Regions from separate parts of the Streptomyces sp. NPDC043746 genome, predicted to be linked through region 4. Evidence: riboswitches for the same ligand, from Rfam matches in the RefSeq annotation. Region 4 holds a riboswitch; each other region holds the start of a gene.
What was found. Region 4 has a riboswitch for cyclic di-AMP ahead of AC0682_RS03565 (LysM peptidoglycan-binding domain-containing protein). Riboswitches for the same ligand answer to the same signal wherever they lie in the genome.
Positions count from the first base shown of each region.

Region 1: it holds a riboswitch for cyclic di-AMP, as region 4 does, so the genes downstream of both, AC0682_RS09300 (transglycosylase SLT domain-containing protein) here and AC0682_RS03565 (LysM peptidoglycan-binding domain-containing protein) in region 4, are expected to answer to the same signal.
Region 2: it holds a riboswitch for cyclic di-AMP, as region 4 does, so the genes downstream of both, AC0682_RS06615 (peptidoglycan DD-metalloendopeptidase family protein) here and AC0682_RS03565 (LysM peptidoglycan-binding domain-containing protein) in region 4, are expected to answer to the same signal.
Region 3: it holds a riboswitch for cyclic di-AMP, as region 4 does, so the genes downstream of both, AC0682_RS26085 (C40 family peptidase) here and AC0682_RS03565 (LysM peptidoglycan-binding domain-containing protein) in region 4, are expected to answer to the same signal.

Region 1 covers NZ_JBWKCM010000006.1:132,102-135,855, reverse strand. The annotation lists gene AC0682_RS09305 (UbiA family prenyltransferase) at 1-714, shown strand, start outside; gene AC0682_RS09300 (transglycosylase SLT domain-containing protein) at 970-1,788, opposite strand; cyclic di-AMP (ydaO/yuaA leader) riboswitch at 1,792-1,951, opposite strand; gene AC0682_RS09295 (FAD-dependent oxidoreductase) at 2,451-3,754, shown strand, end outside.
Region 2 covers NZ_JBWKCM010000004.1:215,199-218,952, reverse strand. The annotation lists gene AC0682_RS06630 (helix-turn-helix domain-containing protein) at 1-535, shown strand, start outside; gene AC0682_RS06625 (DUF6126 family protein) at 623-799, shown strand; gene AC0682_RS06620 (tyrosine-protein phosphatase) at 804-1,616, opposite strand; cyclic di-AMP (ydaO/yuaA leader) riboswitch at 2,028-2,186, shown strand; gene AC0682_RS06615 (peptidoglycan DD-metalloendopeptidase family protein) at 2,192-3,199, shown strand; gene AC0682_RS06610 (SGNH/GDSL hydrolase family protein) at 3,374-3,754, shown strand, end outside.
Region 3 covers NZ_JBWKCM010000030.1:1,162-4,915, forward strand. The annotation lists gene pcrA (DNA helicase PcrA) at 1-1,420, opposite strand, end outside; cyclic di-AMP (ydaO/yuaA leader) riboswitch at 1,679-1,845, shown strand; gene AC0682_RS26085 (C40 family peptidase) at 1,844-3,070, shown strand; gene AC0682_RS26090 (hypothetical protein) at 3,188-3,541, opposite strand.
Region 4 covers NZ_JBWKCM010000002.1:331,230-334,983, reverse strand. The annotation lists gene eno (phosphopyruvate hydratase) at 1-1,068, opposite strand, end outside; gene AC0682_RS03565 (LysM peptidoglycan-binding domain-containing protein) at 1,426-2,142, opposite strand; cyclic di-AMP (ydaO/yuaA leader) riboswitch at 2,148-2,341, opposite strand; gene AC0682_RS03560 (transglycosylase family protein) at 2,632-3,705, opposite strand.

The DNA of each region.
Region 1 (3,754 bases), on a different contig from region 4:
CTCGCCCTGGTGGGGGCCGCGGTGCTCGCCGGGCAGCTCTCGGTGGGCTGGTGCAACGACGCCCACGACGTGCGGCGCGATGCCCTCGCCGGGCGCCGGGGGAAGCCGGTCGCCGACGGCGCGGTCCCCGTCCGGGTGGCGTGGGGTGCGGCGGCGGTCGCGGGCGTCCTGTGCGTACCGCTCTCGCTGGCCTGCGGCCTCCTCGCCGGTACGGTGCACCTGGCCGCGGTCGCCGCTGCCTGGCTCTACAACCTCCGACTGAAGGCGACGGCACTCTCCTGGGTCCCGTACGCGGTGGGGTTCGCCGCCCTCCCCTCGCTGGTGGCGCTCGCCGCGCCGGGTGCGCCCTGGCCCCGGTGGTGGGCAGTGGCGGCGGGGGCACTGCTCGGGGTGGCGGCGCACCTGGGTGACACCCTGCCGGACGTCGAGGCGGACCGGGCCGCCGGGATCCGGGGTCTCCCTCACCGGCTCGGCGCCACGGGTACCCGGCTGCTGCTGCCGGTGCCGCTGCTCGGGGCGACGGCCGTGCTGGCGCTCGGCCCGCCGGGTCCGGCGGGCGCCGGAGCCCTGGCCGCCCTCAGCCTGGCGGGCGTGGTGGCCCTGGCGGGTTTGGTGCTCGGCCGGTGGTGGCGCAAGGCCGCGCTGGCGGGGGCGGTGGCCGTGGCGGCCGCGAATCTGGCACTGCTGCTCGCGAGCGGCACGGCGCCGGCCTGAACCGCGCACCCCCGCACGGTCTCTGACGGGCCGCCGTTCCGCCTGCCGTCGACGGGAGACGCCTCGGAGGCTTCACCACGCAGGCCCGTACCGCTCGCGTGGCGTATCTCGTCTCAGCAGAATGAAACAGGTTCCACTGTCGATCGCGTGGTGAGCCACGAAGAACTCGGGGGCGGCTTCGCGGGGCGCCCGAGGGGCCCTGGACCGTGCGGTCCAGGGCCCCTCGGGTTGTCGTACGCCGTGTACGCGTGGGGATCAGTAGGCGCCGAAGACGTTGTCGATCGAGCCGTAGCGAGCCGCGGCGTAGTTGCAGGCGGCGGTGATGTTGGCGACCGGGTCGTAGCTGTCGGTCGAGGTGCCGGGCACGTGGTAGGCCCGGAAGGTCGGGTCGATGACCTGGAGCAGCCCCTTGGACGGTGTGCCCTTGGCCGCGTTGGAGTCCCAGTTGTTGATGGCGTTGGGGTTGCCCGAGGACTCGCGGATGATGTTGCGGTGGATGCCCTCGTAGGTGCCGGGGATGCCGTGCCGGGCCATGACGGCCAGCGACTCCTTGATCCAGCCGTCGAGGTCGTTGGTGTACGCGACCGGGGCGGCCTTGGCGGCGGCGGCGCGCGCGGAGCGGTCGGCTCGCTCGGCCGAGGCGGCACGGTCGGCGGTCGGGGTCGACTTGCCGGCCTTGCCGGCCTTGGCGTCTGACGAGGCGGCAGCCTTGGCACCGACGGTCAGCGTGACACCCGGGTGAATAAGGTTCGGGTTCTCCCCGATGACCTTCCGGTTGCCTTCGTAGAGCTTTTTCCAGCCGCCACTGACGGAATAGTCGCGGGCGATCTTGGAAAGCGTTTCGCCGGACACCACGGAGTGCTTGACGGGCGCGGCCTTCGTCACGGAATTCACCTGGGCGGTCACGGAGACGGCAGCCACGGGCTTTTCGGCGACGGCGGGCACGGGGGCGGCCAAGGCGGTGGTGGCACCGAGGACCGGCAGGGCCAGAACGGCTCCACCCGTGGTCACGGCGGCGATGCCACGGCCCAGCGAGACGGACTTGGGACGGCGGTGCTTACCCTGTGCGGGCATGGGGAATTTCCTCTCCGGCGCCTACGGGGTGAGCTGTCGGGTTCAGACGGGAGATGTCTGGCCGCATGGACATGCGACTTCACCCCTAGCCGCTCCGTGTTCCGGATCGGCGACTTACCTGGGTCCCCCGCTCCTGCCGTACGTGAGTGGGTTGCGGATTCCCGGACGGCGGCAGGATTCGGCGTTCCATCCGGATTGCCGTGACCGTAGGCGAAAAACATCGGGGGGAACAAGCCCTGAATTCTGGATCTTCTTTTTCCGCAAGATCGAACAACGGAATTCCGGGCCGGGGCCGACTCCGTCGCGGTGTCAACTTTCTTCGCGCAGAAGGGAACCGAACCCTCCGCTTCCGCGTCCGCACTCCCGGGCGTGACGCTCGCCACTTCACGCGAGGGCGGCCGAAATGGCTACAGTCAAAATTACCCAAGAACCCCAATAGGCCCCTTTACGGAAAGGAGTAATAAAAGGGTAAAATCGCCCAAACCGCTTCACGAAAACGGACTTATCGGGCGGCTCCGTAGGGCGGGTCGGAAGCCGCACCCGGCCTTGGCTTACCGTGTGGGGTGGACACTAGTAAGCCCACCCTTACTTGCCGCGTACTCTGTAACCTGCCCGACCTGCCTGACCTGCCCGCGTTCGCCCGCCTTAAGGATCAACACGCCATGACACGCCCCGTCCGCGTCGCCATTGTCGGAGCCGGCCCCGCCGGTATCTACGCTGCGGACGCGCTGCTCAAATCCGAGGTCTGCCAGGACCCGGGGGTCTCGATCGACCTGTTCGAGCGCATGCCCGCTCCCTTCGGTCTGATCCGTTACGGCGTGGCCCCCGACCACCCCCGGATCAAGGGCATCGTCAAGGCGCTGCACCAGGTGCTGGACAAGCCGCAGATCCGTCTCTTCGGCAATGTCAGCTACCCCGACGACATCGACCTGGACGACCTGCGCTCGTTCTACGACGCGGTGATCTTCTCCACCGGCGCCGAGGCCGACCGGGCCCTCGACATCCCCGGCATCGAGCTGGACGGCTCCCACGGCGCGGCCGAGTTCGTCTCCTGGTACGACGGCCACCCCGAGGTCCCGCGCACCTGGCCGCTGACCGCCGAGAAGGTCGCCGTCCTCGGCGTCGGCAACGTGGCGCTGGACGTGGCCCGTGTCCTGGCCAAGACGGCTGACGAGCTGCTGCCGACCGAGATCCCGGACAACGTGTACCAGGGCCTCAAGGCGAACAAGGCGCTGGAGGTGCACGTCTTCGGGCGGCGTGGCCCGGCGCAGGCCAAGTTCAGCCCGATGGAACTGCGGGAGCTGGACCACTCCCCCAACATCGAGGTCATCGTCAACCCCGAGGACATCGACTACGACGAGGGCTCCATCGCCACCCGTCGGGAGAACAAGCAGGCCAACATGGTCGCGCAGACGCTGGAGAACTGGGCGATCCGCGATGTCGGCGACCGCCCGCACAAGCTCTTCCTGCACTTCTTCGAGTCCCCGGTCGAGATCCTCGGCGAGGACGGCAAGGTCACCGCGCTGCGCACCGAGCGGACCGAGCTGGACGGGACCGGCAACGTCCGGGGCACCGGCGCGTTCACCGACTGGGACATCCAGAGCGTCTACCGGGCCGTCGGCTACTACTCGGAGGAGCTGCCGAAGCTCCCCTTCGACGTGGCCTCCGGCACGGTCCCGCACGAGGCGGGCCGGGTCGTCTCCGGTGGCGAGCACATGGCCTCGGTCTACGTCACGGGCTGGATCAAGCGCGGCCCGATCGGTCTGATCGGCCACACCAAGGGCGACGCCAACGAGACCGTCGCCTGCCTCCTGGAGGACCGCGCCGCCGGCCGGCTGGCCGAGCCGGCGACGCCCGCCCCGGAGGCCGTCGAGGCCTTCCTGGAGAGCCGGAACGTCCGCTACACGACGTGGGAGGGCTGGCACAAGCTGGACGCCCACGAGCAGGCGCTCGGCGCGGCCCAGGG
Region 2 (3,754 bases), on a different contig from region 4:
GCGCGGCCTCACTCTGGAGACCGCCGCCCAGCGGGCCGGACTCTCCCCGGCCCACCTCTCCCGGCTGGAGACCGGCCGCCGCCAGCCCTCGCTGCCGATGCTGCTGGGTCTCGCCCGCATCTACGGTACGACGGTCTCCGAGCTGCTCGGCGAGAAGCCGCCCGAGCGCGACGCGATCATCCGGGGCGGTGCTTTCGAGGGCGCCGAGGCCGACGGCTGGATGTACCGCCGGGCCGGCAGTCCGGGCCGTGCCATGCAGGCGCTGCGGGTCCGTGTCCCGTACGGCGCCCAGGGCGATCTGGTCCGGGTGCACCCCGGTGAGGAGTGGCTGTACGTCCTCGGCGGACGGCTGCGGGTCGCGCTGGGGGAGACCGTGCACGACCTGGACCCGGGCGACAGCGCCCACTTCGACTCGCTCACCCCGCACCGGATCGCGGCCCTGGACCGCGGCGGGGCGGAGCTGCTCTTCGTCCACTCCCTGCTCCAGAGCCCGGCGGCCGAGCTGTGCCTCGGCAACGCCCTCCACGCGCGCTGACCCGGCATACCACCAGGGCCCCTGCGTACCTCCATACCTCCGGACCCTTCGTACCCACCGGCCGCGAGGCCGGCAGAGAGGACCGTCATGTCCGATTCCGAACACTACGACCCGCTGAGTCCGCGGCGGCCGAGGGCCACGAAGGACGCGCAGGAGCGCCGGATGCCGCGCGGTCTGGTGATCCGCCTCGTCGCCTACCTGGTGGTCGGCCACGTGATCGCGGCCTTCCTCTACCTGCTCTTCGTGGTGGCGGGCGCGGAGTAGTCGCTCAGCCCTGGTCGAGCAGGCGCTCGCGCAGCCGCTCCCGGGTCCGGGGGGAGATGTTCAGCCCCTCCGACAGGTAGCGGTCGGTCGAGCCCCACGTCTCGTCGATGGCCGTGAACGCCGCCGCGAGGTAGGAGGCCTGGGCCCCGAAGAGCGGGTTGAGGAGCTCCATCACCTCGGGGGACATCCCGGTCTCGGACATGTCCGAGCGCTTCACCTTGTACCGGCGGTGCGGGTCGTTGGACTTCAGGTAGTCCGCCTCGATCGCCTCGCGCTCGACGCCGACCGCGAGCAGGGAGACCGCGATCGACAGCCCCGCCCGGTCCTTGCCCGCCGCACAGTGCATCAGGGCCGGAACGCTGTCCTCCGCCAGTGCGTGGAGCACGCGGCTGTGCTCGGCGGTGCGGTCCACGATGGTCGCGCGGTACATGCGCAGCATCCGCTCGGCGCCCTTGCCGTTCGCCAGGATCGAGCGCAGCTGCTCGATGTTCCCGTCGCGCACCAGCCGCCAGAACTCGGCTCCGTCGGCCGGGTCGGAGAGCGGAATGCTGACATTACGGACACCGGTCAACTCGATGTCGTACCCGTCGAGCTGGTGGTCGGCGGAGTTCCGGAAGTCGAAGACGGTGTGCAGCCCGAGCCCGGAGAGGAAGAGCGCGTCCTCGGCGGTGGCGTGCGCCAGGTGGCCGCTGCGGTAGAGCCGGCCGAAGGCGGTGCGCCGCCCGTCCGTGGTGGGGAGCCCGCCCACGTCGCGGAAGTTGCGGACTCCGGTCAGTGCGGTCTCGGTCGGCGGGACCTGCGGCACCTGCTGCGTCACGGTGGCTCCTGAAGTCTTCGGCGTCGGCGCGGCTCTCCGGCGAGGGCGCTCCTGTGACGATACGACATCGATTCGGCCGGAAATCAGGGGCCGGATGACGTGGAGTCAGGAATGACGCCACCGCCATGTCCGTATTGGTGTATTTCGCAGAACATGCCCCGCTAATGGGGGAGATGGGATTCCGCAGGTGAGCGGGATCATATCCGTGACGGACCGTGGCTGCGGCGCCCCGGCGTTTCCCCGGGATCCGTACGGAAAGCCAAGATCCGTAATCCACGGAGGGTGACGGGAAATCCGGAACGGAATCGAATCGATGATTCCGGGAGGCAACCGACGGCTTGTTCCCGTCGTCCTGACTCGTTTACGGTCACCGTCAATCCGGACGGACCGCCTAATCCTGCCGCCGCCCGGAATTCGCACCCACCCACTCACGTGTGGCAGGAGCGGGGGAACCAGGTAAGCCGCCGGCCCGGAGCGATCCGGACCGGCTAGGGGTGAAGTCGCCGTCCGGCGGCCGGGCATCTCCAGCCCGAACCCGACAGCTCACCTCGCAGGCGACGGAGAGGAACTCCCCCATGCCCGCACAGGGTAAGCACCGCCGTCCCAAGTCCGGCCCGATCCACCGCGGCGTCCTCGCCGCGGGCACCGGCGGCGCCGTACTGGCCCTCCCGCTGATCGGAGCCACCGGCGCCCACGCCGCGGAGAAGGCCGCCCCCGCCACCAAGCCCGCCGCCGCCACGGCCGCCGCCGCGCAGACCGCCCCGCAGGCCGCGCCCGCCCAGGCGAAGACCGCCTCGAAGACGTACTCCGTCGTCTCCGGCGACTACCTCGCGAAGATCGCCGCCGAGCACCGGGTCAAGGGCGGCTGGCAGAAGCTGTACCAGGACAACCGCTCCACCGTCGGCGAGAACCCCAGCCTGATCTTCCCGGGCATGAAGCTCACCCTCGGCGCCAAGGCCACCGGCTCCGCCGCGCCGTCCGAGGCCAAGAAGGCCGCCCCGGCGCCCAGGTCCGCGCCGAAGGCCGAGAAGAAGGCGGCCCCCCAGGCCGCGCCGAAGAAGGCCGAGCAGGCCCCCAAGGGCGACACCATCTCGGCCGACGAGTCGGACGCGCAGTCCGGCGCCGCCATCCGGGCCGGGTCCTCGCAGCCCACCGGCTCCTCGCAGGCCGCCGGCTCCGGCTGGACCGCGCCCCTGGACAGCGCCCAGGTCACCACCCCGTACCGCGCCTCCGGCTCCAGCTGGTCCAGCGGCTACCACACCGGCGCCGACTTCCGTGCCGCCTCCGGCACCCCCGTCCGCGCCATCGGCCCGGGCACCGTGGTCTCGGCCGGATGGGGCGGTTCGTACGGCAACGAGGTCGTCATCCGCCACGCGGACGGCATGTACTCCCAGTACGCCCATCAGTCCTCGCTCAGCGTCTCCACTGGCCAGACCGTCACCGGCGGCCAGCAGATCGGCCTCTCCGGCTCCACCGGCAACTCCACCGGCCCGCACCTCCACTTCGAGGTCCGCACCGGCCCGAGCTACGGCTCGGACATCGACCCTGTCGCCTACCTGCGCCAGCACGGCGTCTCCCTCTGACCCGAGGGCTGCCCGCGCGGGGCGTGAAGTGATCGAGGGCGGTGTGCTGCTGTGGCATACCGCCCTCTACTTATTCCAGCTTTACCCACATCTGACCGGGTGGTCTATGTCACCACCCGTCAACCCTGTATTACGGTCGCGTAGGTCACATTGAACGGTGCAGGATATGTGCTTGTGGCAGACGATTCGAGAACCCAGCAGCAGCACACCATCGGGTCGTACGCGGCGATCGGGGACAGCTTCACCGAAGGCGTCGGAGACCCCGGCCCCGACGGCACCTTCGTCGGCTGGGCGGACCGGTTCGCGGTTCTCCTCGCCGACCGGCTCCCGGCCCCCGACGCGGCGACGAACCCGGACGAGACCCGGCACGGGAATTTCCGCTACGCCAATCTCGCCGTACGCGGACGCCTCCTCGACCAGATCGTCGAGGAGCAGATCCCCCGCGCCAAGGAGCTGGCCCCCGACCTGGTCAGCTTCTGCGCGGGCGGCAACGACATCATCCGGCCCGGCACCGACCCAGACGACCTGGCCGAGCGGTACGAGAAGGCCGTCGCG
Region 3 (3,754 bases), on a different contig from region 4:
CGGTGTCCTCGGGGTTGGCGAGGACACGGAGGTAGGCCAGGACGTCCCGGACCTCCTTGCGCTCGTAGAACCGCACACCGCCGACGACCTTGTAGGGCAGGCCGACGCGGATGAAGATCTCTTCGAAGACACGGGACTGGGCGTTGGTCCGGTAGAAGACGGCGACGTCTCCCGCCTTCGCGTCGCCCTTGTCGGTGAGGCGGTCGATCTCGTCGGCGACGAACTGTGCCTCGTCGTGCTCGGTGTCGGCCACATAGCCGGTGATGCGGGCGCCGGAGCCGGCGTTGGTCCACAGGTTCTTGGGGCGGCGGCTCTCGTTGCGCTCGATGACCGCGTTGGCGGCGGAGAGGATCGTCTGCGTGGAGCGGTAGTTCTGCTCCAGCAGGATCGTCTTCGCGTCGGGGTAGTCCTCCTCGAACTGGAGGATGTTGCGGATGGTCGCACCGCGGAACGCGTAGATCGACTGGTCCGCGTCACCCACCACGCACAGCTCGGCGGGGGCGTCGGCGGCCTCTCCGGACGGGCCGACCAGCTCACGTACCAGGGTGTACTGGGCGTGGTTGGTGTCCTGGTACTCGTCGACCAGGACGTGGCGGAAGCGGCGGCGGTAGTGCTCGGCGACGTCGGGGAAGGCCTGGAGGAGGTGGACCGTCGTCATGATGATGTCGTCGAAGTCCAGGGCGTTGGCCTCGCGCAGCCGGGCCTGGTAGAGCGTGTACGCCTGGGCCAGGGTCTTCTCGAAGCCGTCGGCGGCCTGTCCGGCGAAGGTCTCCTCGTCGATCAGCTCGTTCTTGAGGTTGGAGACCTTGGCGGTGAAGGACTTCGGCGGATAGCGCTTGGGGTCCAGGTCCAGATCGCGGCAGACCAGGGCCATCAGGCGCTTGGAGTCGGCGGCGTCGTAGATCGAGAACGACGAGGTGAAGCCGAGCTTCTTCGACTCGCGGCGCAGGATGCGGACGCACGCGCTGTGGAAGGTCATGACCCACATGGCGTTGGCACGCGGGCCGACGAGATGCTCGACGCGCTCCTTCATCTCGCCCGCGGCCTTGTTGGTGAAGGTGATCGCGAGGATCTGCCCCGGGTGGACCCCGCGCTCGGCCAGCAGGTGGGCGATGCGGTGGGTGAGCACCCGGGTCTTGCCGGAGCCGGCCCCGGCGACGATGAGCAGCGGGGAGCCGGCGTGCACGACGGCGGCGCGCTGCTCGGTGTTCAGCCCGTCGAGCAGCGCGGCGGAGTCGACGACCGGGCGCGGGTGACCGTCCCGGTAGTACCCGTCCCGGGGCGGCGGGGGCGCGTCGAAGACGCCCTCGAAGAGTCCCTCCGGCACCGCTTCGGGTGCGTGCTCCTCGGGAGGCGGCGGCGGGCCGTCCTCCGCGGGCTGGAGGCCGGTCAGGAAGTTGTCGTCAAAGAGGCTGCTCATCGCCCTCCGAGTCTAGGGGGCCGCACTGACAACGTTCGGCCGAAGGCCACAAGCGGCCGACCGAACCCGTACGGACGGAGATCGGACGCCCACGTTCCGTGAAGGAGTGCCCGGTCGGAGGGGGTGTGGGGCCCGGAGCGCGGCAAGGTCACGAAAATGTATCGGGCATATCGCTCACCCTCCTTCCCAGCGGCGGGCCCGGTTGGCTAGCGTGCTCGGTCAGGTGATCCGTAGCTCCCTGAGGCGAACCGCGTCTCACGGTCACCTCTGCCGAATCCGTGCCGCCCTCCCGGCGGTCCGGAACCGGGGACCCACACGCAGCACCGGGGTGAATCGGTCCGTGCCCGCGCATCCGGACCGTAGGACAGCCTTCCGTTCCGTCCGAACCCGACAGCTAACCCGGTAGGCGGTCCACGGAAGGAGATGCCGGTCTTGGCATCGCATCGCAAGCCGCGCACGAAGGTGCGCACCACCACCCCCGCCGTCGGGTTCACGACGGCAGCGCTCGCCTCCGTGACGCTGCTCTCCACGCAGAACGCCACGGCGGCCCCCGCCGAGCCGAAACCGGCCATCGAGGACGTGCAGAAGAAGGTCGACGAGCTCTACCGGCAGGCGGGCAGCGCGACCCAGCAGTACAACCGGGCGAAGGCCGCCTCCACCGCCCAGCGCGCCAAGGTCGACACGCTGCTCTCCGATGTGGCGAAGCGGACCGAGCGGATCAACGAGGCGCGCCGGGAGCTGGGCGCCTACGCCGCCGCGCAGTACCGCACGGGCGGCATCGCGCCCACCGCGACCTTCTTCCTGGCGGACGACCCGCAGGGGTACTTCGACCAGAGCCGGCTGATGAGCCGGGCGACCGAGCGGCAGCAGAAGGCCGTCGACGACTTCCGTACGCAGCAGGCCGAGGCCTCGAAGAAGCGCGCGGAGGCCGTGAAGAGCCTGGAGGAGCTGACCGAGACGCAGACCGCGCTGCGCTCCAGCAAGCAGACCGTGCAGACCAAGCTGACCGAGGCCCGGTCGCTGCTGTCGCGGCTGACCGCCGAGGAGAAGGCGCGGCTGGCGGAGCTGGAGCGGAGGAAGGAGGCCGAGGCCCGGGAGAAGGCGGAGCGGCTGGCCGCCCGCCAGGCCGCCGAGGCCAAGGAGCGCGAGGAGGCGGAGAAGAAGGCGCGCGAGGAGGCCGCGAAGGAGTCCGCCGAGGCCGGTGGCCCCGGTTCCGGCTCCGGCACGGGTACGGGTACGGGGACGAGCCCGGGATCCGGTACGGGTACGGGGGCGGGGGCCGGGGCGGACAGCGGCTACGCGGCCAAGGCCGAGAAGGTGCTCGCCTTCGCCCGCGCCCAGATCGGGAAGCCGTACGTGTGGGGGGCGACGGGCCCGTCCTCGTACGACTGCTCGGGGCTGACCAAGGCGGCCTGGCAGGAGGCGGGGGTCACGCTGCCCCGGACCACCTGGGACCAGGTGAAGGTCGGCACCCGCGTCGCCACCTCGGACCTCCAGCCGGGGGACCTGGTCTTCTTCTACGACGACATCAGCCACGTCGGCATCTACAAGGGCGACGGGATGATGATCCACGCGCCGAAGCCGGGGACGAACGTCCGCGAGGAGTCGATCTACTCCATGCCGATCTACGGCAGCGTGCGCCCGGCGTAGGAAGCACCCTCGGGAACGGTGGCGCGGGGGCGGCCCGTCGACGGCCGCCCCAGGCCTCTCAGGTCCCCGGGTCCCTCAGGCCCCGCAGGCCCCCGGGTCCCTCAGGCCCCGCAGGTCTCAGGTCCAGAGCGTGGCGATGAAGATGTTGGCGACCGTCAGTCCGCCGACCGCCGCGAACGCGCCCTTCTCGACCTTCTCCTCGTCCCGCTTGACGTAGACGAGGGCAAGGATGACGACGAGGACCGCCAGCTTCACACCGATCTTGATGTTGTTGACGGCCTGGTCGTCGGCCTGGTTGAGCCCGACCAGGGCGACACCGGTGACCAGCATGGTCAGCGCGCCGTGCAGCATGGCCGGAACAAAGCGTGCGGTGCCCGCGCCCATGGCCTTCATCTGGGTCAGGAAGCCGCCCAGCAGGGAGGCGATGCCGATGATGTGCAGGGCGACGAAGACATTGATGAGTACGTCCATGGCTCCGGAGCCTAGCCATGGCCACATCTTCACCCAGCAGTGAGGCAAGCCTTCCTCGGCGTCTTCGCCGGAACTGTGCGCCCGGCGCCCGAACCTGCCGGAATAGTCAATTCCGGCTCACGGTCCGCAGTCACCCGTGGGCACCGAAGCATCACATCCGGGCAATAGCTGTCATGGCGACTCTTTTCCGTTCGCCCGGATTAGCGTCCCTCG
Region 4 (3,754 bases):
GCCGTTGCGCTGGGCCAGCTCGACGGCGTCCAGGGTCTCGGTCAGCGAACCGATCTGGTTGACCTTGACGAGCAGGGCGTTGGCGGAGCCCTCCTCGATGCCACGGGCCAGCCGCTCCGGGTTGGTGACGAAGAGGTCGTCGCCGACGATCTGCACCTTGGCGCCGATACGGTCGGTGATGACCTTCCAGCCGGCCCAGTCGTCCTCGTACAGCGGGTCCTCGATGGAGACCAGCGGGTACGCGGAGACCAGCTCCTCGTAGTACTCGGTCATCTCGGCGGCCGAGCGGGACTTGCCCTCGAACTCGTAGACGCCGTCCTTGTAGAACTCGGACGCGGCGACGTCGAGCGCGAGCGCGATGTCGCGGCCCGGGACGTAACCGGCCTCCTTGATGGCCTCGACGATGAGGTCCAGGGCGGCGCGGTTGGACTCCAGGTTCGGGGCGAAGCCGCCCTCGTCACCGAGTCCGGTGGACAGGCCCTTGGTCTTGAGGACCTTCTTCAGCGTGTGGTAGACCTCCGCGCCCCAGCGCAGGGCCTCGGAGAAGGACTCCGCGCCGATCGGCGCGATCATGAACTCCTGGATGTCCACGTTGGAGTCGGCGTGCGAGCCGCCGTTCAGGATGTTCATCATCGGAACGGGCAGCAGGTGCGCGTTCGGCCCGCCGAGGTAGCGGAAGAGCGGCAGGTCGGACGCCTCGGAGGCGGCGTGGGCGACGGCGAGCGAGACACCGAGGATGGCGTTCGCGCCGAGCGAGGCCTTGTTCTCGGTGGCGTCCAGGTCGAACATCGCCTGGTCGATGAGGCGCTGCTCGGTGGCGTCGTAGCCGACCAGCTCCGGGCCGATCTGCTCGATGACGGCGAGGACGGCCTTCTCGACGCCCTTGCCCAGGTAGCGGTTGGGGTCACCGTCGCGAAGCTCGATGGCCTCGAAGGCACCGGTGGAGGCGCCGGACGGAACAGCAGCACGGCCGGTGCTGCCGTCGTCGAGGCCGACCTCGACCTCGACGGTGGGGTTGCCCCGGGAGTCGAGGATTTCCCTGGCTACGACGACGTCGATGGACGGCACGAGGCATCTCCTTCTGGGATATGACACTGGTTGTGCAGGGTCACTGTGGCCTTGCGACACGAGCCTAACCGGCCCGGCCGCGTCAGTCGGCCGACCGCCCGCCTCCTGGGACGAAAAAGGACCCAAGGACCCGCATGACGGGACAAAACTCCAGAAATCTACTGGCCGGTAACAAGGGCTGCCGACAAGAGGTGAACGAATCCCCCTCAGGGACCGGGGCGGGCGCCTCGGACAGAGGCCCCCTTACGCGGACATGCCCCGGCCCGGCGCGCACGGGGGGAGTAGCGCGCCGGGCCGGGGAGCCGTGCGAGGGAGGGTGCCGCCGGACCCCCTCCCCCAGGGGAGGAGACGCGACTGCTACTTCAGGTGCAGCTGCTGACCCGGGTAGATCAGGTCCGCGTCCTGGACGATGTCGTCGTTGAGCTTGAAGAGCTTGCTCCAGCCGCCCTTGACGCCCTCCTTCTGAGCGATCTTGCTCAGGGTGTCACCGGCCACGACCTTGTACTCGCCGTCGCCCTTCTTGACCTTCTTGCCGGTCGGGGTGGTGACGGTCTTCTTGGACTCGGCCTTGGGGGCGGCCGGGGCGGTGCGCTGCTCGCTGCGCGTGGTGGGCTGCTCGGCCTTGCGCTCGGGCTGCGCCTTCTTCTGGGGCTTGGCGGCGGACTGGCCGGAGCCGGTGCTCACGCCCGGGTCCACGCCGTCGTTGGTGAGGCCACCGGCACCGGCACAGGCCCAGGCGCCCGGGCCCTGCATGGCGAGGAGGCGCTCGGCGGTGGCGATCTGCTGGCCCTTGGTGGCCAGGTCGGCGCGCGGGGCGTACTGCGTACCGCCGGCGGCGGCCCAGCTGGACTGCGAGAACTGCAGCCCGCCGTAGTAGCCGTTGCCGGTGTTGATGGACCAGTTGCCACCGGACTCGCACTGGGCGACGGCGTCCCAGGTGGCGACGGAGGCGGCGGAGGCGTTGGTGGCACCCATCAGCGGGACGGCCACGGCGGCACCGGTGACACCGGCCAGGGTGGCGAGACGGGTGGCCTTGGACGGGCGGCGGTGCTTGCCCTTGCTGTTCAGCAGCATGGAACGAATCTCCTCACCGACGCCTACGAGGTGAGCTGTCGGGTTCGGGCTGATGAGTTGCCCGGCCGCGCGACCTTGCGCGCGGCTTCACCCCTAGCCGGTCCCGTACGTTCCCGTCTCCGTCGTGGACGTCGACGAGGCCGTGCGGACCCGGCGGCCTACCTGGGTCCCCCGCTCCTGCCTACGGCGCTTACGCGTCTGTTCCCTCCGACCGACGGCAGGATTCGGCGTGACGGTCGACGGGGCCCGCGGTGCGAGCGGCTTAGACCGTAAGCAGAGGCAGCCCCGACATTCAAAGACGGACATAGCGCCTCAATCAGCGCTTATCGCCTTGTCCTGACGGGGCGTTTCCGCAGGTCGGAGGGGATCTTCGTCGAGCAGGCGACCGCCGGGCGCCCGTTGAAGCAAAGAGACCCATGTCTCACTTACGCATAAGTGGACATAGGCCTCTGAACTGCCCTCGTTTTTGAGGTGTTTTGCCGCGTTCGATCAGTTGGCGGCAGGCGCGTCGGCACCCTGCCCGGCGGCCTTGTCGCCGGACTCGCCGACCTCGTCCCCCGCACCCCGCCCCAGATCGAGATCGAGGTTCTGGCCAGGCAGGATCAGGTCCGGGTCGGAGCCCAGAACATCCCTGTTGGCCTCGTACAGACCGGTCCAGCCCTGGGGGATCCCCTGCGCGTCGGCGATCGCCCAGAGGCTGTCGCCGGGCTGCACGGTGTACCCGCCCCGGGTGACCGCGCCGCCGTCCCGCGCCTCGCCCTCGCCCCGCGAGGCGTGCCGGCCGGACTCACGCGGGCCGCCCCCACCCACCGTGCCGGTCTCCTCGGGGGCCGGGGCGCCCCGGTGCTTGCCGCCGCTGGAGCGGTCGGGAGTGGAGGACCGGGAGGCGTCGGAGCCGCCGGGAGTACCGGCCTTCCCGGCCGCCTCCCCGGTCTTCCCCGTCCCGCCGGTGGCGGGCGGGGCGGAGGACCCGGCCGAGGGGCCGGGCGCCGCACTGCCACCCCCCGCCTTGCCGCTCTCCTGATCCTTACCGGTGCTGCCGGGCTTACCAGTCGCACCAGTTGAGCCCCTGTCACCGGACTCTTCCGCTTCACCCTTTTCGTCCGCTTCGCCCGTCGGCGTGGTCGTCGGGCTCTGGGTGGGGTCGGCGGAGGGAGCCGTACCGGGGTCGACGCCGGGCAGGCTGCCGTCCACCGCGAGGCCCGAGATCACCGCGCAGCTCGGCCACGCCTGCGGGCCCTTGTCGGCCAGGACCTTCTCCGCGACGGCTATCTGCTGCGAACGGCTGGCGAGGTCGGCCCGCGCCGCGTAGGCGGTGCCGCCGTACGACGACCAGGTCTCCTGTGAGAACTGGAGCCCCCCGTAGTAGCCGTTGCCGAGGTCGGCACTCCACATGCCGCCGCTCTCGCACTCCGCGACCCGGTCCCAGGTGGTGGCGTCGGCCGCGTGCGCGCCGGCCGCGCCGAGGAGCGGAAGGGCGATGGCCGATCCGGTCACCCCTGCGGCGACGACGATGGCGGGTGCCTGACGAGGGCGGCGGTGTCTGCCGTTCGCGGAGCCCATGGAGTTTGCCTTCCGTGCGACTGACAAGCAGGAACTGAGGAGCATCGGG